Regions from separate parts of the Peribacillus sp. FSL K6-1552 genome, predicted to be linked through region 1. Evidence: riboswitches for the same ligand, from Rfam matches in the RefSeq annotation. Region 1 holds a riboswitch; each other region holds the start of a gene.

Region 1 (4,483 bases):
CCGTAACCCACTTATCGATCCCAACCGATTCATTGAACGCACTTGTGATCGTGTTGGCTTGTACAGAGTTGAAAGCAAGCCCAAATGTAAGCGAAATCAATACAGCGAACGTGATACCCATCCAACGGGCATTCAATGCTTTTTCCATATAATAAGCAGGGCCACCTCGGAATGTATCGCCATCCTTGACCTTATAAATTTGTGCAAGTGTACTTTCAATGAAGGCAGAGGCAGACCCGATAAGTGCTATTAACCACATCCAGAAAACGGCTCCTGGACCACCCATTGTGATGGCTATGGCAACACCTGCAAGGTTACCTGTTCCAACCCGTGAAGCAGTACTGATGCAAAAAGCCTGAAACGATGTCACCCTTTTTTATCCGCTGTGGCACCTTCTCCCAAAAGCCGCATATAAAAAAACACCCTAGATCTAAAGATTCAGGGTGTTTTTCTGTTTAATTCACTTTTTCAAGAAGTATGTTTCTTCTCTTCACTCCCTGAAAATCGCGGAAAACCAATCAAAATGGCTATGACTCCACAAATCCCAATTAATACTGGATAAAAAGAATAGGGTAAAATACTTACAGGTGAAATTTGTGCTACCCCCGCCGCAACAAGCAGTTGTGCCCCGTATGGAATTAACCCTTGAATACAACAAGCAAAAACGTCAAGCAAACTCGCCGATTTACGGGGATCGATGCCATACTTTTCCGCAATGTTTTTGGCTAGCGGACCGGCAATGATAATAGAAATCGTGTTATTTGCCGTAGATAGATTTGTCAAACCGACCAGACCGGCAATGCTGAATTCAGCACCTTTTCTTGATTTGCTATTACGGGTCACGACGTGGAGAAGATAATCGATGCCGCCGTTATGTTTGATGACTGACACCATACCAGCAATTAAAATGGCAAGAAAAGAGATCTCATACATTCCCGCCATTCCATCCCCAATTTTTTGAATGACTCCCATCAGTTGATAACTACCATCCGCTAACCCGATAATTCCGGCAAACACAATACCGATGGAGAGGACAAGGAACACATTGACTCCAGCTAATGCAGTGATCAAAACGCAAAGATAAGGTAGAATCTTCACCCAATTATAGGAATGTTGAGAGATAGCTGCTTGTTCACCCATTGTTAAAAAACCAAGGATGACACATGTGATGATGGCCGCAGGTAAAACAATGAAAAAATTCACTTTAAACTTATCCTTCATTTTCGTTCCCTGCGTTCGAACAGCTGCGATTGTCGTATCTGAAATGAAAGATAGGTTGTCACCAAACATCGCACCACCAATAACGGCAGCCATTGAAAGGGCAAGCGAAATATCGGTTTGTTCACTAATTCCTACACCTATAGGTGCTAGCGCTACGATTGTTCCCATGCTTGTCCCCATAGATAGAGAAATAAAACAAGCGATAATGAAAATACCTACCATTAATAGATTTTGCGGAAAAACCGATAACGCAAGATTCACCGTTGATTCTACCGCACCCATTCCATTCGCCACTTCTGAAAAAGCACCGGCCAAAAGGAAAATGATAACCATTAACATAATATTGGAGTCCCCGGCACCTTTACAAAAGATTTCAACTTTTTGATTGAAAGACTCTTTTCGATTCATTGCCAATGCAGCCGCTGATGCAATCGCAATCGCCACAATCACCGGAAATGAATAAAAATCTCTTGTAATAACCCCGGAACCTATAAATAAAATTAAAAAAACGACAAATGGGACTAAAGCCCAAGGATTCCCTTTATTGTTTGTACTCATGATGAACACCTCTTTTTATTTTTCCCATGACAAATATGTCACAGCCCTTTTTCATTGAACTAATTCGGTAAAAAAATTCTAGTAAGATCCAGCATTTCTTTCATATTATTGTAAGCATGACTCCAAAAGCATAATAGCCAATACAAAGCTAAAGCTAAACCCTTGAACGTGAAAAAAGACCTCTTCTATTAAACAATAAGAAGAGGTCTTTTAATCTATAAAAAACACCCTCCTCATCTTTCAGGCGTATTCGCCTGCTGGATTTGGCACAGCACTCCTATTAAGTCTGCTGCCGAGACATCTTCGGGCCAGTCCCTCCGTCTCTCTTGATAAGAAGATCCAAATTACGTAATGATATTATCAAATGTTCCGATGTCTACGAGTAAAGAATCAGGCAGGTTAACAAGTTCACTGCATTGTTCATTGCTAAGTTGTCTTTTTGCAGCCCTAGCTTTTCATCCATTCACTCTAGGAAAGTGACATCGATACCCGCATCGAAAAGCAAATATAAGAGTACAGTATTTTGTGTATTTCCGCAAGGTGTAGCCTAAAGTATTTTATAAGGAGGTTTTTTCAAATGAGTAAAGAGGAACTTATGAACGATGATAAAGTACTTCATCTTTAATAGGAAAAGAGAAAAACAAAAAGAGGTCCTAGGACCTCTCAGCAAATTTGGTGTATTAACTTAGGTGAATTATTTTTAGGTGAGTTCACATCAGTTGATACCTCAAAAGCTTCCATCTGTTCAGTATCAAATGATTTTAAGTATTGCTGCAGATATGCAGTATCATTAATTGAAGGATCCAGCCAAGTCTTTTCATCTTCAGGTTTAAGTATAACTGGCATGCGATCATGAATACTAGTCATTAGCTCATTCGGAGTAGTGGTAATAACTGAGCAGGAATATATCGTGATACCTTCAGGTGATTTCCATGATTCCCAGAGACCAGCCATTCCAAATGGGGCATTACTTTTAAGTTTTATTCGCATAGGTATTTTTCGTTCTGGTGCCTTCTTCCACTCATAAAAAGAGTCGGCAAGTATCAAACACCGTTTCTTCTTATACGAATTCTTAAAACTTGTTTTCTCAGCAATGGTCTCCGCTCGGGCATTAATCATCTTGTAGCCCATTTTCTCATCTTTTGCCCAGTAAGGTATGAGTCCCCAACGAAGATATCCAAGTCGATTCCTAGATCCGTCATTAATAACGGATAAGACAGAGTGAGAAGGTGCTATGTTGTAGCTGAATTGGTACTCGGCATTAAATGGAGCTTGAATATCAAACCTGTCAATTATTTCTTCAATGTCAGTGAAAAGGGTGAAACGCCCGCACATAATATCGCCTACTGTTTTAAGATTTATTATGATTGTAACAAATGGAGAGTTCAGTAACAAATTAGCGTTCTAAAATCCTAATGTCAGTAAAAGGTTGATTAAATAATTCGCTAGTAATCAATAGTGTGCCAAGGACTTCTCTTTCATCTTCAGCTTTAATAATTTCTGACAGAATTAATGTGCTGCCATTCTTAACTGTAACATTATATTCATTCAAAGTTTCACCCCCTGATAAGACTTGATAATTGTTATTATAAACCAAAAACTCACTTGTAAAAACTAAAGAGCACCGTCATCAATTAACTAAACGAAAGGAGAAAAGCATTGAAAACATACGTTCAATTATGCATTTTTTTAATCTAGTGATCAAGTGAAGCGTTAATTTCATCTCGTAGGATTACTAGTTATTTACACGAAATCCCCAACCAGGTTCTCATAGTTAATTCGTTTTTTGTCTACTTCATATAGGCTACACTAAAGCCCATAATTTCGTTGATTATTACTGAATGATTTATTATTTCAACACAAGTATGCGCTCGTTTTAATTACTTATATGTATAGAGTGATCGCTATTAATCTATAACTGGGGATCAGCTTCAAAAATTCACCCTTTTCTTATTAACTTAATTTCATTTAAAAATTAAATGTAAAAAATATAATCCTCTGGTAAGACCCTTTTTAAGAACTTCTTTGTTCTTTCTTCTTTTGGTTTCACAAAAATATCTTTAGGTGATCCTTCTTCTACTACTACACCAGCATCCATAAATATTACTCTGTTTGCTACATCCTTTGCAAAAGACATTTCATGCGTGACTACTAACATGGTTGTTCCTTCTTTTGCTATTTGCTTCATTACTGTTAAAACTTCACCGACTAGTTCAGGATCAAGTGCAGAAGTTGGTTCGTCAAATAGAATAATGTCAGGATTTAAAGCAACTGCTCTCGCAATACCAACCCTTTGTTGCTGACCACCTGATAGTTCAATAGGGTAAGCATTGTATTTTTCTGACAGACCTACTTTATCTAATGCTTTTTTACCAATCTCATTTGCTTCTGCTTTCGCAATCTTCCTTCCAATAACAAGACCTTCTGTCACATTTTCTAATGCCGTTTTATTATTAAACAGATTATAATTTTGAAATACAAAAGCTATCTTTTGCCTAATTCCATGAATCGCCTTTTTTGATGCTGTTTTAAGATTTACATCAATATCCCCAAAAATTGCATGTCCTTGATCTGCTTTTTCAAGAAAGTTAATGCATCGAAGTAATGTTGTCTTTCCTGAACCGCTTGGGCCCAGAATTACTACCACGTCACCCTTTTCTATTTTTAAATCTACACCTTTTAAAATCTCATTTTCTCCGAATGA
Region 2 (4,483 bases), 2.8 Mb from region 1:
GATGACGATGCTTTCGAAACATAATTCTATTCAGCGAGATCAACTTGAAATGATTCCATTGGATCAACTAGTGCCAGCGAACCATTTGGTTCGTAAAATTGAGGGGGGCCATTGACTTCACTTTCATTTATGACTTGGTGAAAGATATGTATTCAGAGATAGGGCGCCCAAGTATTGATCCAGTTATTTTAGTTAAAAAAACATTCATTCAATATACCTTCGGGCGAAACGTAAAGAAACAATAGAGCGTGTATTCGCAGATGCAAAAGAAAAGCATGGTATGCGTTGGACTACTTTAAGGGGACTTAAAAAATTGTCGATGCAGGCGATGCTTACTTTCACTGCCATGAATTTAAAGAAGATAGCCAATTGGACATGGCAAGGTCCAAGAATGGCTTAATAAAGTGGGCTCGTAGAGGCCCAATCTCTTAATCTTGAGCAAAATTCAAAGGGAATTTCAAAAGGGGTCCGGAATTAAAACATTCCGAGCCCCTTTTGTCTACAAACTGAACGACCTGAAGATTTCCAGGTCGTTCTTTACCATAAATTATTTAGTTGGTACGACTGCACCTTTGTATTCCTTTAGAATAAAATCTTGAATTTCTTTAGAATGTAATACTTCTACTAGCGTTTTGATTTCTTCTTTATTTTCATCACCTTTGTTAACTGCAATAACGTTCACATATGGTGATTCAGAGTCTTCAATAGCAATTGAATCTTTAATCGGATTCAATCCAGCGTCAATCGCATAGTTAGAGTTTATTAAAACGGCATCCCCTTCGCCATTCTCATAAATTTTCGGAAGTAAAGCTGCTTCATAATTCGCATCAAATTTAAGTTTTTTCTTATTTTCAACAATATCTTTTGTTGTAGCTGTCGTTTTATCGATGCCTTCTTTTAATGTAATCAGGCCATTTTTTTCTAATAGAGATAACGCACGTCCGTGGTCAGCAACAGAGCTGCTCATAATAATTGTTGCGCCTTCCGGAAGTTTATCAATGCTTTTATATTTTTGTGAATATAGAGCAATCGGCTCGATATGAATTCCACCAGCATTAACGAAGTCATATCCATTTTCTTTAATTTGCCCCTCTAAATATGGAATGTGTTGAAAGTAGTTAGCATCCAATTCTTTATCGTTTAAAGCCTTATTCGGTAAAACATAATCTTGGAAAGGTTTAATTTCCAATTCAATTCCTTTTTCTTCAAGAAGAGGTTTAGCTTTTTCAAGAATCTCAGCATGCGGAACATTGGATGCACCTACAACTAATTTTTTCGTTTCCTTTTCTGTATCGCTGCCGCTGTTGTCCTTATTGGTTCCACAAGCAGCAAGAGTAATCGATAAAACAAGTACTAATGCAAATCCTAAAAACTTTTTCATCCTATTCATCTCCCTTTATCTTTTGTCTAATTTAGATGTAATCACATCTCCAATAATTTGAATAATGAAGACGATAATTAGTATTACAATCGTCGCTACAAGTGTAACGTCATTGTGACTCCTTTGATAGCCGTCTAGATAGGCCAGATTACCAAGCCCGCCTGCACCGATAACCCCTGCCATTGCTGTATATCCGACCAATGCAATCGATGTTACCGTAATCCCTGAAATAAGTGCTGGCATCGATTCTGGAAGAAGTACCTTCCAAATGATCGTGCTCGTTTTCGCTCCCATTGATTTAGCCGCTTCAATTACACCTTTATCGATTTCACGGAGGCCGATTTCAACCATACGTGCATAAAATGGTGCCGCCCCGATAATAAGGGCTGGTAATGCTGCATCCTCACCGATCATAGAACCGACAAGAAATTTTGTGAAAGGTATGAGCAACACAATTAAAATAAGGAATGGTATAGAACGGAAAATATTAACAATAGCACTCATAATCGTGTTAATTACCCGATTTTCCCACATATTACCTTTCCCTGTTAAAAACAGGACTAACCCTAGTAGTATGCCTATAAAAAAGGTTGCTAGTACTGAGATACTAGTCATATAAAGTGTTTCTTTTGTTGCTTCAATAATGTCTTCCCAATCTACATTCGGTAATAATTCTTCAAGCATGAGTAATCACCTCCACGCCTACATGCTGTGCTTTAATGAATTCGATTGCGCGGAGCATTTCATCCTCATTGCCATCAAGGTGGATAAATAACGTTCCATATGAACCACTTCTAGTTTGAGATATTTTTCCTTGAACGATATTGACATCCAACTCAAAGTTACGTACCAGCTTAGTAATTAACGGACTCTCTGCATGATCTCCTACGAACGTCAATTGAATTACTTTTCCTGCCGGATAGCGTTCCAGCAAGTGTTCCATTGTTTCTTTTGTTTCTTCAGGCTCTGTTACCTGTTGAACGAAACGCTTCGTCATTTGTTCTTTCGGATTCTTGAAGACTTCCAGGACAGGTCCTTGTTCAACTACTTGACCACTTTCCATTACTGCCACGCGGTGACAAATTTTACGGATGACGTGCATTTCATGTGTAATCAAAACAATCGTTAGACCAAGACGCTTATTGATGTCCACAAGCAATTCAAGTATTGAATCGGTTGTCTGCGGGTCTAAAGCAGACGTCGCTTCATCGCACAGTAGCACTTTAGGATTGTTAGCAAGAGCCCTAGCAATCCCGACCCTTTGTTTTTGCCCTCCGCTTAATTGCGAAGGATATGCCTTTTCTCTTCCTTCAAGCCCAACTAACTTAATTAATTCATTCACACGCTTGATACGCTCGTTTTTCGAAACCCCTGCAATTTCTAGAGGAAACGATATATTCTCCTGAACGGTTCTAGACCATAATAAATTAAAATGTTGAAAGATCATGCTGATTTCTTGTCGAGCTTTACGTAGCTTAGCACCTTTGATTTTGGAAATTTCTTTATCAGCCACCACAACGGATCCTTCTGTTGGTGTTTCCAATCCATTAAGCATCCTGATCAAAGTACTTTTCCCTGCTCCGCTGTAGCCAATAATACCGAAAATCTCGCCTTTATTTATTTCAACATTAACATTATTTACAGCCTTAATCGTGTCGCTGCTTCCTTTTCCTGTTCGGAATAGCTTACTAACTTTTGTCAATGTAATCATTAATACTCACCTCTTTTATCCAATAAAACCTATGAACTTAGTTGATTTATCTTCATTATCAGCCTGTAAATATGTTTTAAAACCGTTTTTCAATATTGCTATACATGTAAAGGTTTTCCCAAACTAAATAGAAAAAACCTTTCTGCATGAGCAGAAAGGCAGGTGAAAAAGCAGGCCTTTCTCTCATCTTCCAAAGCGATTAAACTTTGTGTGAATTGGCACCTTTCCAAGGAAATTTCCTTGTCGGTTGCCGGGTTTCATCGGGCACATCCCTCCACCTCTCTTGATAAGAGCTAATATATAGAATATTTTGTACATCATTAAGTTCTTTAGTATGGAGAAATTTTATCATAGATAAAAAAGGAGCGCAATGTATAATATTTCTAGGAAAGAATGAACAGGTCTTTTTTATTAAACAGTTTTAGAAGTTAAGGAGACAATATTCGTCGCTTTTTCAATTGCCTGCTCTAAATCTTCTATTAAATCCTCTACGTTTTCTATACCAATCGATATGCGCACTTGATCAGCACTTACACCTGCTTTTGCTAAACCTACATCATTTAATTGTTGATGGGTCGTACTAGCAGGGTGGATAATTAAACTTTTAGCATCCCCTACGTTGGCTACATGCGACCATAATTCTACCGAATTGATAAGTTTTGCTCCAGCTTCGCGTCCACCTTGAATTCCAAAAGTCACAACAGATCCTGCTCCCTTAGGCAAATATTTGTCCGCCAGCGCTTTATCAGGGTGACTTCCATTACTAGGGTGCGAAACCCAGTTCACGGCAGGATGATTTTCCAAATATTGAATAACAGACTTAGTGTTCGAAAGATGCTCTTTCATTCTCACATGCAACGTTTCTAGCCCCAGCGTAAACTGGAACGCGCTTTGAGCACTTAACGTCGGCCCTAAATCACGAAGTAATTGCACACGAGCTTTTGTGATAAAGGCAGCAGGGCCGACTGCTTCAGAGTATACAATCCCATCGTAGCTTGGATCTGGTTCCGTAAAGCCAGGGTAGTTTGGTGAGTTCCAGTCGAATTTGCCCCCATCCACGATGATGCCTCCTAAGGTGGTTCCATTTCCCAAGAGCCATTTTGTAGCAGAGTGGATGACAATGTCCGCTCCAAAATCAATTGGCCGGCAAAGGTACGGGGTAGCAAAGGTATTATCGATAATGAGTGGTATGCCCGCATTGTGAGCAATGTCCGCTACAGCTTCAATATCAAGAATCCTTAGACTTGGATTTCCAATTGTTTCCGCAAATATAGCCTTCGTTCTAGGCGTGATGGCTTTTTTGAAATTTTCAGGGTCATCAGGAGAGACGAACTTCACTTTTATCCCATATTTAGGAAGAGTATTTTCAAAAAGATTATACGTACCGCCAT
Region 3 (4,483 bases), 980 kb from region 1:
CCAAATAAATTCAATGCGCGAATCCGTTCAACTGCTTCTTGAAGCCGTTCTTCAGAAGTAAGTAACCCCACCCTAACATATCCTTCTCCAAATTCACCGAATCCATTTCCAGCAGCAACAGCTACGTGAGCATGCGTTAATAAATAATCAGCAAAACTCTCGGACGTGAAACCTTCAGGAATCTTGAGCCATGCAAAGAAAGATGCTTTAGGAGCTTGGACATCCCAGCCGATGGAACGTAATCCATCAATAAAAACATTTCTGCGCCCTTCATATTTGTTCACTAATTCTTCTACGCAACTCTGTGAATCTAGTAACGCACTTGCGGCTGCTTCTTGAATTGCTGGGAAAAGACTTACATAAAGATGATCTTGCAACAGTTCAAGAGCTTCGATGACACTTTTATTTCCAACAGCGAAGCCCACTCTCCATCCTGCCATATTATATGTTTTAGATAAAGTATATATTTCGATACCTACATCTTTTGCCCCCTCTGCTTGAAGGAAACTAATCGGTTTTTTTCCATCAAATCCAATCGCTCCATAAGCAAAATCGTGAACCACACAAATTGAATGTTCTTTCGCAAACGAGACGGTTTCCTCAAAAAAAGCCGAAGTTGCTGATGCTCCAGTTGGATTATTCGGATAGTTCAAGAACATCATTTTGGCTCTTTCAAAGGTTTCTCTATGTATTTCTCCATAATGCGGAAGATAATCATTTTCTTCTGTCAAAGGCATGAATTCTGTTTTTGCTTGGGCTAAAACGACACCAGATAGATAATCAGGATAGCCTGGATCAGGTACCAGAATCGTATCCCCGGGATTCAATAAACACTGTGGAAGTTCGACAAGTCCTGCCTTTCCACCAAATAGAATAGCCACTTCACTATTAGGATCTAACTTGACACCATATTCACGTTCATAAAAGACAGTCGCAGCTTCTTTTAAGTATTGATGTCCTCGGAAAGGAGAATATTTATGATTTATTGTATTTTCTGCAGCAGTCTGCAAACTTTTCACAATATGCTCTGGCGTCGGCTGGTCAGGATTTCCCTGCCCTAAATTAATGACATCATGACCTTGCTCTGTAATTGCCTTAACTTTTGCAACTAGAGAAGCAAAAAACTGCTTGGGTAGTTCCTGAAGCTGTCTGGATTTTTCGAATTGCATCATTTAAACACCTTCTCTGAAATTTCTTGAAATTCTAGTCACAAATGATATATGTTTATCATAGTCTTGTAAAGTGCTTTTTTACATATAGAGATTTAAAAAAATGAAATGGAAAATCTCATTCCACCAAATGGATATTGCCTTTGGATAACCATATATTAATTTTCATTTCGCAGAACAAAAGGATAGAAAAAGCCGGCTAATCTAAACCAGATATAGTTATTTTACCTGAACTTTGAACAGTTGGATACGACTTAACTAGATTGAATGAGATTGCGGATGAAGAAGCAGAAAAAACGATTACATTCATTTTTTATAACATACGTATACAAGGATGGCAGTGAGTCCATACCGTTCAAAAGGTGCGCAAGTTCTATTCGTATCCGCCGAGTGGCCCAAACCGAGGCTCGATCATTAGGGACCGATATAGGGTCAGCCGTGCCATGGAGAACCAAGCCTACGTTTTAGCATTAAATCGTTCAGGGTCCGATTTTAATAAAATATTTGCCGAACAATCCCTGATTATAGATCCATGGGGGAATATCGTAAGTGAAGCCGGCAAAAGAAAGAACTCCTAACAGGTACCCTGGACCTCTCAAAAGTAACGGAAGCATGTAACAAAACTGAATTCGAAGAACTTCGTGCGGATTATTATTAAATTACCCATTGACAAACTATTTAAAAAGTTGATATTATTTTCCCGAAGATTAAAATTTCAGAAAACATTTACATTTACATTTACTCTTATCAAGAGCAGGCTGAGGGATAAAGGCCCTATGAAGCCCAGCAACCGACTGTAATACCATTGTGAAATGGGGCGGAGTTTCCGCCGGATTATAAATCCACAGGGCACGGTGCTAATTCCACCAGAAAGCAATATTTCTGGAAGATAAGAGGTCCGAAGCTAAAACTTCTGCCTCTTTCTATATGAAAGAGGCTTTTTCATTATTATTTTTATATATTTGGAGGGGAAAATAATGACTTTAAACCATTCGAACTTTGAATTACTGTCAAATGAAACTGCAATAACCCTTGCAAAAAAACTAGGGTTGGTCAAAACAGATGCCACTTTAAAATGTAGAGAGATAGGCGATGGAAACTTAAATTATGTTTTTCATATTACAGACACAGCCACAAAAAAAGGAATTATAATCAAACAAGCGGTTCCTTATGCAAAGGTACTTGGTGAAAGTTGGCCGCTGACCTTAAAAAGGGCTGCAATTGAAGCAAATGCACTTATCCATTTTAAGAGCTATTGTCCCGAATTTGTACCGCAAGTCTATTATTCAGATGAACAGCTTGCTATCACAATCATGGAAGACCTCTCACACTTAAAAATAGCGAGAACAGGCTTAATCGATGGCGATCAATTTCCATTACTATCGAAACATATTGGTGAGTATGTTGCGAAAACGGCATTTTACACATCTGATTTGCATTTAGAACCGTCTGCGAAAAAAGAAGTGGCCCGAAACTTCACGAATCCTGAACTCTGCAAAATTACTGAAGTTTTTGTTTTCACAGATCCTTTTTTTGAAGAACTACCGGGTGAGTATGAAGTAGAATTGACGGATGCTGCCAAAAGCATTTGGAATGATCAAGAAGTAATACTTGAAGTCTCTAAGCTGAAACAAAGCTTTGAAACCGAACAGGAAGCCTTACTTCATGGAGATTTACATACGGGAAGTATATTTGCAAGTGATACCGAAACGAAGATTATTGATCCTGAATTCGCTTTTTATGGACCAGTTGGGTTTGATCTTGGCCAATACACAGCAAACCTTCTATTCCAGGCAGTTACACGTAATCCCGCTGGAAAAGAGGAAATTTTCACACACCTCCAAGAATTTTGGGATACTTTTGAAGAGACATATACTAATCTTTGGAATACCCAAAACAAAAGTCCGTTTCGTCAAGTAAATGGTTATCTATCATATGTGCTCACTAAATTCAGAAAAGATGCATATGGTTTTGCTGGCTGTGAGCTGATTCGGAGAACAATAGGCTTATCTCATGTTGCAGATTTAAATGTTATTGAAGATAAAGAAACAAGAATCGCTGCCAAAACGGCTACATTGAAAATTGGTGCTTTTTTAATTAAAAAAAGGGAAGAATTAGATGTTCCAGCTGTGATTGAAGCATTGAAGCAACATACACTGCCTACTTATTCAACCCTTTAAAAGGAGAACTACATATGACGACGACGACAACAGCCTTACCTTATTCCGTTCAATGGGATGATACTCATATAACTTTATTAAATCAACAGGCCTTACCTACAATTACAGAATTCATTAAACTTTATTCCGTTGAGGATGTATTTGACAGCATTTTGACATTAAAGGTCCGCGGTGCCCCAGCAATTGGTCTAACTGCAGCATTCGGTGTCGCACTTGGAGCGAATCAGGATGGTTCAACTGATTTAGGGGAATTCAAACAAAATGTAACTAAGCATATTAAAAAACTAGCTTCTTCACGCCCTACTGCAGTCAACCTTTTTTGGGCGTTAAAAAGGATGGAAAACATTTTGCAAGCAGCCAAGAGTATTCCAACTGCCAAAGAGGCACTTATACTGGAAGCAAAAGCAATCTTTACAGAAGATGAAGAAATGTGCCGAAAAATCGGGGAACATGGTTTATCCTTATTTGCTGAAGGAGATTCCATATTAACGCATTGCAACGCTGGGGGAATTGCCACTGCTCGCTATGGTACAGCCTTGGCTCCCTTCCATCTAGCGAAAGAAAGAGCCTTTCCGATAAAGGTATATGCATGTGAAACAAGACCTGTCCTGCAAGGGGCACGTTTGACTGCTTGGGAACTAATGCAATCCGGAGTGGACGTCACTTTAATCTCTGACAATATGGCTGCTCATACCATTCATCACAAACAAATCAATGGCATTATAGTTGGTGCTGATAGGATTGCGGCAAACGGAGATACTGCTAATAAAATCGGGACCTTGGGATTGGCAATATTAGCTAATCATTACGGTATCCCATTCTATGTGGCTGCTCCTTCAAGCACTTTCGACCTTTCCCTTGAATCTGGCACATCCATCCCGATTGAGGAGCGGAATGGGGACGAGATTACCTTCATTCAAGGAGTAAAGATAGCCCCAGATAATGTAAAGACATTCAATCCAGCCTTTGACGTCACACCGAATCATCTAATCACGAGCATCATAACAGAAAACGGTATTATTTCACCAGACTATGTGAAAAACATTCCGCTTTTTGTCAATTGAGCCAGGTTTCATCTTTTAGATGAAACTAATCATAACGAGGCGGAATCGCATATGTGATTTCGCCTCGTTC
Region 4 (4,483 bases), 1.1 Mb from region 1:
TTAGGTCTGTTCAAAGTTCTGCAGGAGATGTTAGCAACCAGTTACAGGATTCTATCTCAGGAATGCGACTCATTCAATCTTTTACCAATGAAGAATTTGAATCGAAACGTTTCGCAGAACGTAATCATGAAAACATGATAGCTAACATTAAATCGGTTCGCTTGCGCTCCATGTTTGGTCCGGTTATCGATTTATTGAACAATATTGGTCTTGTTGCTGTTATTGTGTTTGGGGCTTGGCAAGTGATGGAAGGTGCATTTACAGTGGGATTAATAGTAGCTTTCCTCGCCTATTTGAGATTACTGCAGAGTCCTGTTCGCAATTTCAGCCGAGTAATCAGCATTGTCCAGCAGTCAGCTGCAGCTTTTGAGCGTATTACAGAAATTATGGAAACACAACCTGAAATCAGAGACAAAGGAAATGCAATTGAGCTTCCTTCAATAAAAAAACAAATTGAATTTCAATCAGTTGATTTTGCTTATGATGAAAGTGTTCCGGTTCTTAGCAATCTAAACCTAACGATGAAAGCTGGTCAAATAACAGCTCTCGTCGGCTCTTCTGGTGCAGGGAAATCGACAATTACAAACCTATTAATCCGATTTTATGATCCACAACAAGGAACAATCAAAATGGACGGTCTTGATATCCGTGATGTGTCGCTGAAATCTATACGTAGCCAAATGGGGATTGTTTCTCAGGATATCATTTTATTCAATGGTTCAATCCGTGATAACATCGTTTATGGAAAACTTGATGCAACAGATGATGAAATCACTGAATCGGCTAAAGCAGCCAATGCTCATGACTTTATCAGGGCCTTTCCGAATGGTTATGATTCTCAAATTGGAGAGCGAGGCGTCAAACTTTCAGGAGGACAAAAGCAGCGAATCGCCATTGCTAGGGCACTTTTGAAGAATCCACAAATCATCATTCTCGATGAAGCGACAGCAGCATTAGATACGGAATCCGAGCATTTAATCCAGGAAGCATTGTCACGTTTATTAGTAAATCGGACTTCAATTGTCATTGCGCATAGATTATCAACCGTTCAAAATGCTGACCAAATAATCGTTCTTGAAAAAGGCAGTGTCCATGAAAAAGGAACGCATGAACAGTTATTGACAAGTAACGGCAGATATAGGCAGCTTCATGACTTGCAATTCCCTCAATTGAAGGCGGCTATTACATAACAACTGCACAACCGCCTTCAATGAAACAGGGTCCGATTTATATATAATAAACCATGTGTACAGAAGTATTGCTTCTGTGCACTTTTATTGAATTTATTTGAAATCATAGCTCTCTAAAATCCGATTGGTAATGAGCTGATACCCTTTTTCATTTGGATGAATTTTATCACTGAAATACTCTTTTTTCTTTTTATTTTCAAATAAATCATTTGTAGGGATAAATATCATTCTTTTATCCTCGTTTACTACCTCGTTTACTGATTGGTTATAATCATGAACGTGCTTTTCAAGTCGTTGATCATCTTTTTTTGGATTATACAGCCCAACTACAAGTATATCCGCTTTTTTGTTTTTCTTTAATAGTGTAGAAAGAATCTTATTTAGATGGTCGATATACTCTCGTTTACCATCATTTATTTTTTGATCACTTATTTTTTTCAAGTTACCTCCATTACTGTTAATCAAGTCGTTTGTTCCAATATAAACAATAAACGTGTCGGCTTTGTCTAATTTCGTGTTAATTTGATTATCTTCAAGCTGATCAATGACACCATCTGTTTCCTGGCCTTTAATACCGTAATTCCAAAAACGGACTTTTTTTTCAGAATCAGGGTTATTCAATTCATCCTCCAGACCTTCTACATAACCTTCCCCATCCTTATCACCTTTTCCATAGGTTAACGAATCTCCAAAAGCCATCACATCTTGCTCATCTTCCGACTCTGAAGCCTGAAACTTATATGCAGCAAAACAAATAACTAGTACAATTACAAATAAACCTACTATTTTTTTCATTTGTTTCTCCTTATGTAATGTATTTACTATGAAGTATTTTATCTTGTAATTACCCCAAAAATGAACATACTTAACATGCAAAAAAATGAATTGTCAGATAAACTGTAAAAAGTGTATGATACAATAAATGCATTCAATGGAACGGGTTTTCGTCAACCTCCTTTTATTCATAAATAGGGTGGGAATCCCCTGTTTCTGGAGATTGTATACATAATAAGGATAGGAGTTAAAATGATGGATCAGTATATAGAGTTTAGGGATGCAGAACTAACAGATTTACCAAGAGTAGTCGAAATATATAATTCGACTATTGCTTCAAGGATGGTTACTGCAGATACAGAACCTGTTTCAGTGCAATCGAGGCTTAAATGGTTTGAGGAACATCATTCAGAAAAACGACCGCTTTATATTATTACATTCGAAGGAAAAACTGCTGGATGGATGAGTTTTCAATCTTTCTATGGTAGGCCAGCCTATGATTCCACTGCCGAGATCAGCATATATATTGATGATTATTTCCGGGGAAAAGGAATTGGACAAATTTCGATTCAAAAGGCAATTGAAGTGAGTCCAAAATTAGGAGTTAAGACACTACTTGGTTTTATATTTGCTCACAATACACCGAGCATAAGACTGTTTTCTAAATTCGGTTTTGAAGAATGGGCGCATTTACCTCAAGTTGCCGAGCTAGATGGTATTGAACGAGATTTAGTAATCCTTGGTAAGCGTGTTAATATTTGAATTTCATTACTTAAAAGCTATTGCCTTCATTCAGCAGTAGCCTTTTTTAGTTTAAATGAAGGAATCTATTTTAAAGTCACTGACGAAATTTAAAAGTCACTATAAAATTTCTTAAGCAAAAAATATTCTGATTTTCTTTTATTTGTTATAGCATTTAACAGCGAATCCAATTCTTGACTTGCTTGAACAGTTAGAAGGCTTGTAAAACCATAATCAGCTGCCAATTTAATCATTTCCCGTCTCTTTTCTTCTATTCTTTCTACGGTTATCTGTGGGGGCATCTATAGTCACTTCCTATTTATTCAATTTTCTTACACCTTTTATGATAAGGAAATAAGTAGTTAAAATCAACCATATATGGAAATTAAAATGTGTTATTCCACAAAATAAATGTGACAAAAAGCCTATTCTACTCCCTGTTTGTGTCTTTTTTGTGACATTTTATATTCTAGACAAATATAAAAAAGCATTCACTCATGTACACTGCGAATGCTTTAATAATATTCATCAGATTAAATAATATTTTAAGATAGTAAAGTATTTTAAGAACTCTTACTATGTCATCCACTCTGAAGGAGACTCGATATTAGGTCTATTTATAACAATCTTATATTCATCTTCAAGCACTTTTAAAGGAACATCATAAAGATGTCTTTCATCAGAGGTTTTATAAACTCCATTCGCTAATAACTCTTCAATCAGCAATGCCTTCCTCTGTTCAATTCTCTTAAATAATTCTGCCATGTAAATGGCTCCTTTCCTTGTCTTCATCAGCCCGCTTTCATATGAGCTAAATTGTAGTAACAGGTTTCATTTTCACCAAATTATATCTTTTCTATTATGTTACTAAACGTTATTTCACAAAAATAAAAGCCTCTTCTAATTCAAGAAGAGGCTTACAGTTGTCCGTTCGGCTCTTCTTATCTTCCAAGCGTATGCTTGTTGGATGTAGCACAGTTCCCAAAATGGGTCTGCTGCCGAGGTTTCTTTGGGCCAAGTCCCTCCACCTCTCTGGATAAGAATTCAATATATAAATGATGTAGACATGATTTTATCCCAATATTCTTCAAAAGTCAATCACATGGTTCTCCCTTTTTTTGATAGGTATTCTCTATAGACCCCATTCAAATTGGGTTGCAATTTCCTGGCTTTCTGATATGATGTCAGTAATTACATACATTCACACCACTAGGGGAGTCTTTTTAAGACTGAGATGGAATTTGTTCCGGACCCTTTGAACCTGAACCGGATCATACCGGCGGAGGGAAGTGGATGATATCGTCTTAAACACAGGACTTTATCCATCTGCCCCGCTCCGTTTTTCAGGAGCGGTTTTTTTTTTAGATGGAAAAAGTGAATAATTAGACTGCTAGGGGAGCACTTTTGCTGAGAATCAAACCCTTTGCACCTGATCTGGTCATACCAGCGGAGGGAAGCAGGCTGTAAGAAGGAATTTGCTTCTTCCTCGGTAACAGCCGCTTTCTTTCAGAGAGCGGTTTTTTTGTTGATCAGATAGTGTATGCACACTTTACAATTTTAGTAAATTTTAAATTTCAAGGAGGATGTACCATGGAGAATACAAAATTAGAAACCTTCAGTGATAGACTTCATGAACGGGCAAAAGGAATCTGGAAAAGGAACCATACACATCCCTTTGTTCAGGCGATTGGAGATGGGACGCTTTCAGAAAAGAAATTTGCCTATTACCTAAAGCAGGACTATATCTATCTTATGGATTATTCCAAACTCTTTGCGTT

Evidence for each region. A riboswitch is a leader RNA that binds a small molecule or an ion and turns the genes downstream of it on or off. The one in region 1 is predicted to bind S-adenosylmethionine.
Region 2: another riboswitch for S-adenosylmethionine. It lies ahead of NST21_RS25835 (methionine ABC transporter ATP-binding protein); the one in region 1 lies ahead of NST21_RS12475 (Na+/H+ antiporter NhaC family protein).
Region 3: another riboswitch for S-adenosylmethionine. It lies ahead of mtnK (S-methyl-5-thioribose kinase); the one in region 1 lies ahead of NST21_RS12475 (Na+/H+ antiporter NhaC family protein).
Region 4: another riboswitch for S-adenosylmethionine. It lies ahead of NST21_RS07295 (Fur-regulated basic protein FbpA); the one in region 1 lies ahead of NST21_RS12475 (Na+/H+ antiporter NhaC family protein).

Annotation. Positions count from the first base shown of each region.
Region 1 is NZ_JBBOST010000001.1:2,572,752-2,577,234, reverse strand. Features, by position in the region: gene NST21_RS12480 (alanine/glycine:cation symporter family protein) at 1-370, opposite strand, end outside; gene NST21_RS12475 (Na+/H+ antiporter NhaC family protein) at 469-1,779, opposite strand; SAM riboswitch class I at 2,010-2,115, opposite strand; gene NST21_RS12470 (SOS response-associated peptidase) at 2,443-3,114, opposite strand; gene NST21_RS12465 (hypothetical protein) at 3,176-3,331, opposite strand; gene NST21_RS12460 (amino acid ABC transporter ATP-binding protein) at 3,755-4,483, opposite strand, start outside.
Region 2 is NZ_JBBOST010000001.1:5,361,635-5,366,117, forward strand. Features, by position in the region: partial or broken gene NST21_RS25820 (transposase) at 209-400, shown strand; gene NST21_RS25825 (MetQ/NlpA family ABC transporter substrate-binding protein) at 548-1,381, opposite strand; gene NST21_RS25830 (methionine ABC transporter permease) at 1,397-2,065, opposite strand; gene NST21_RS25835 (methionine ABC transporter ATP-binding protein) at 2,058-3,092, opposite strand; SAM riboswitch class I at 3,273-3,385, opposite strand; gene NST21_RS25840 (O-acetylhomoserine aminocarboxypropyltransferase/cysteine synthase family protein) at 3,504-4,483, opposite strand, start outside.
Region 3 is NZ_JBBOST010000001.1:3,550,312-3,554,794, forward strand. Features, by position in the region: gene NST21_RS16975 (pyridoxal phosphate-dependent aminotransferase) at 1-1,172, opposite strand, end outside; gene NST21_RS16980 (nitrilase-related carbon-nitrogen hydrolase) at 1,613-1,747, shown strand; SAM riboswitch class I at 1,911-2,065, shown strand; gene mtnK (S-methyl-5-thioribose kinase) at 2,147-3,349, shown strand; gene mtnA (S-methyl-5-thioribose-1-phosphate isomerase) at 3,364-4,413, shown strand.
Region 4 is NZ_JBBOST010000001.1:1,507,538-1,512,020, reverse strand. Features, by position in the region: gene NST21_RS07315 (ABC transporter ATP-binding protein) at 1-1,190, shown strand, start outside; gene NST21_RS07310 (DUF459 domain-containing protein) at 1,284-1,985, opposite strand; gene NST21_RS07305 (GNAT family N-acetyltransferase) at 2,220-2,726, shown strand; gene NST21_RS07300 (aspartyl-phosphate phosphatase Spo0E family protein) at 2,816-3,007, opposite strand; gene NST21_RS07295 (Fur-regulated basic protein FbpA) at 3,282-3,470, opposite strand; SAM riboswitch class I at 3,644-3,748, opposite strand; TPP riboswitch at 3,907-4,010, shown strand; TPP riboswitch at 4,088-4,177, shown strand; gene tenA (thiaminase II) at 4,296-4,483, shown strand, end outside.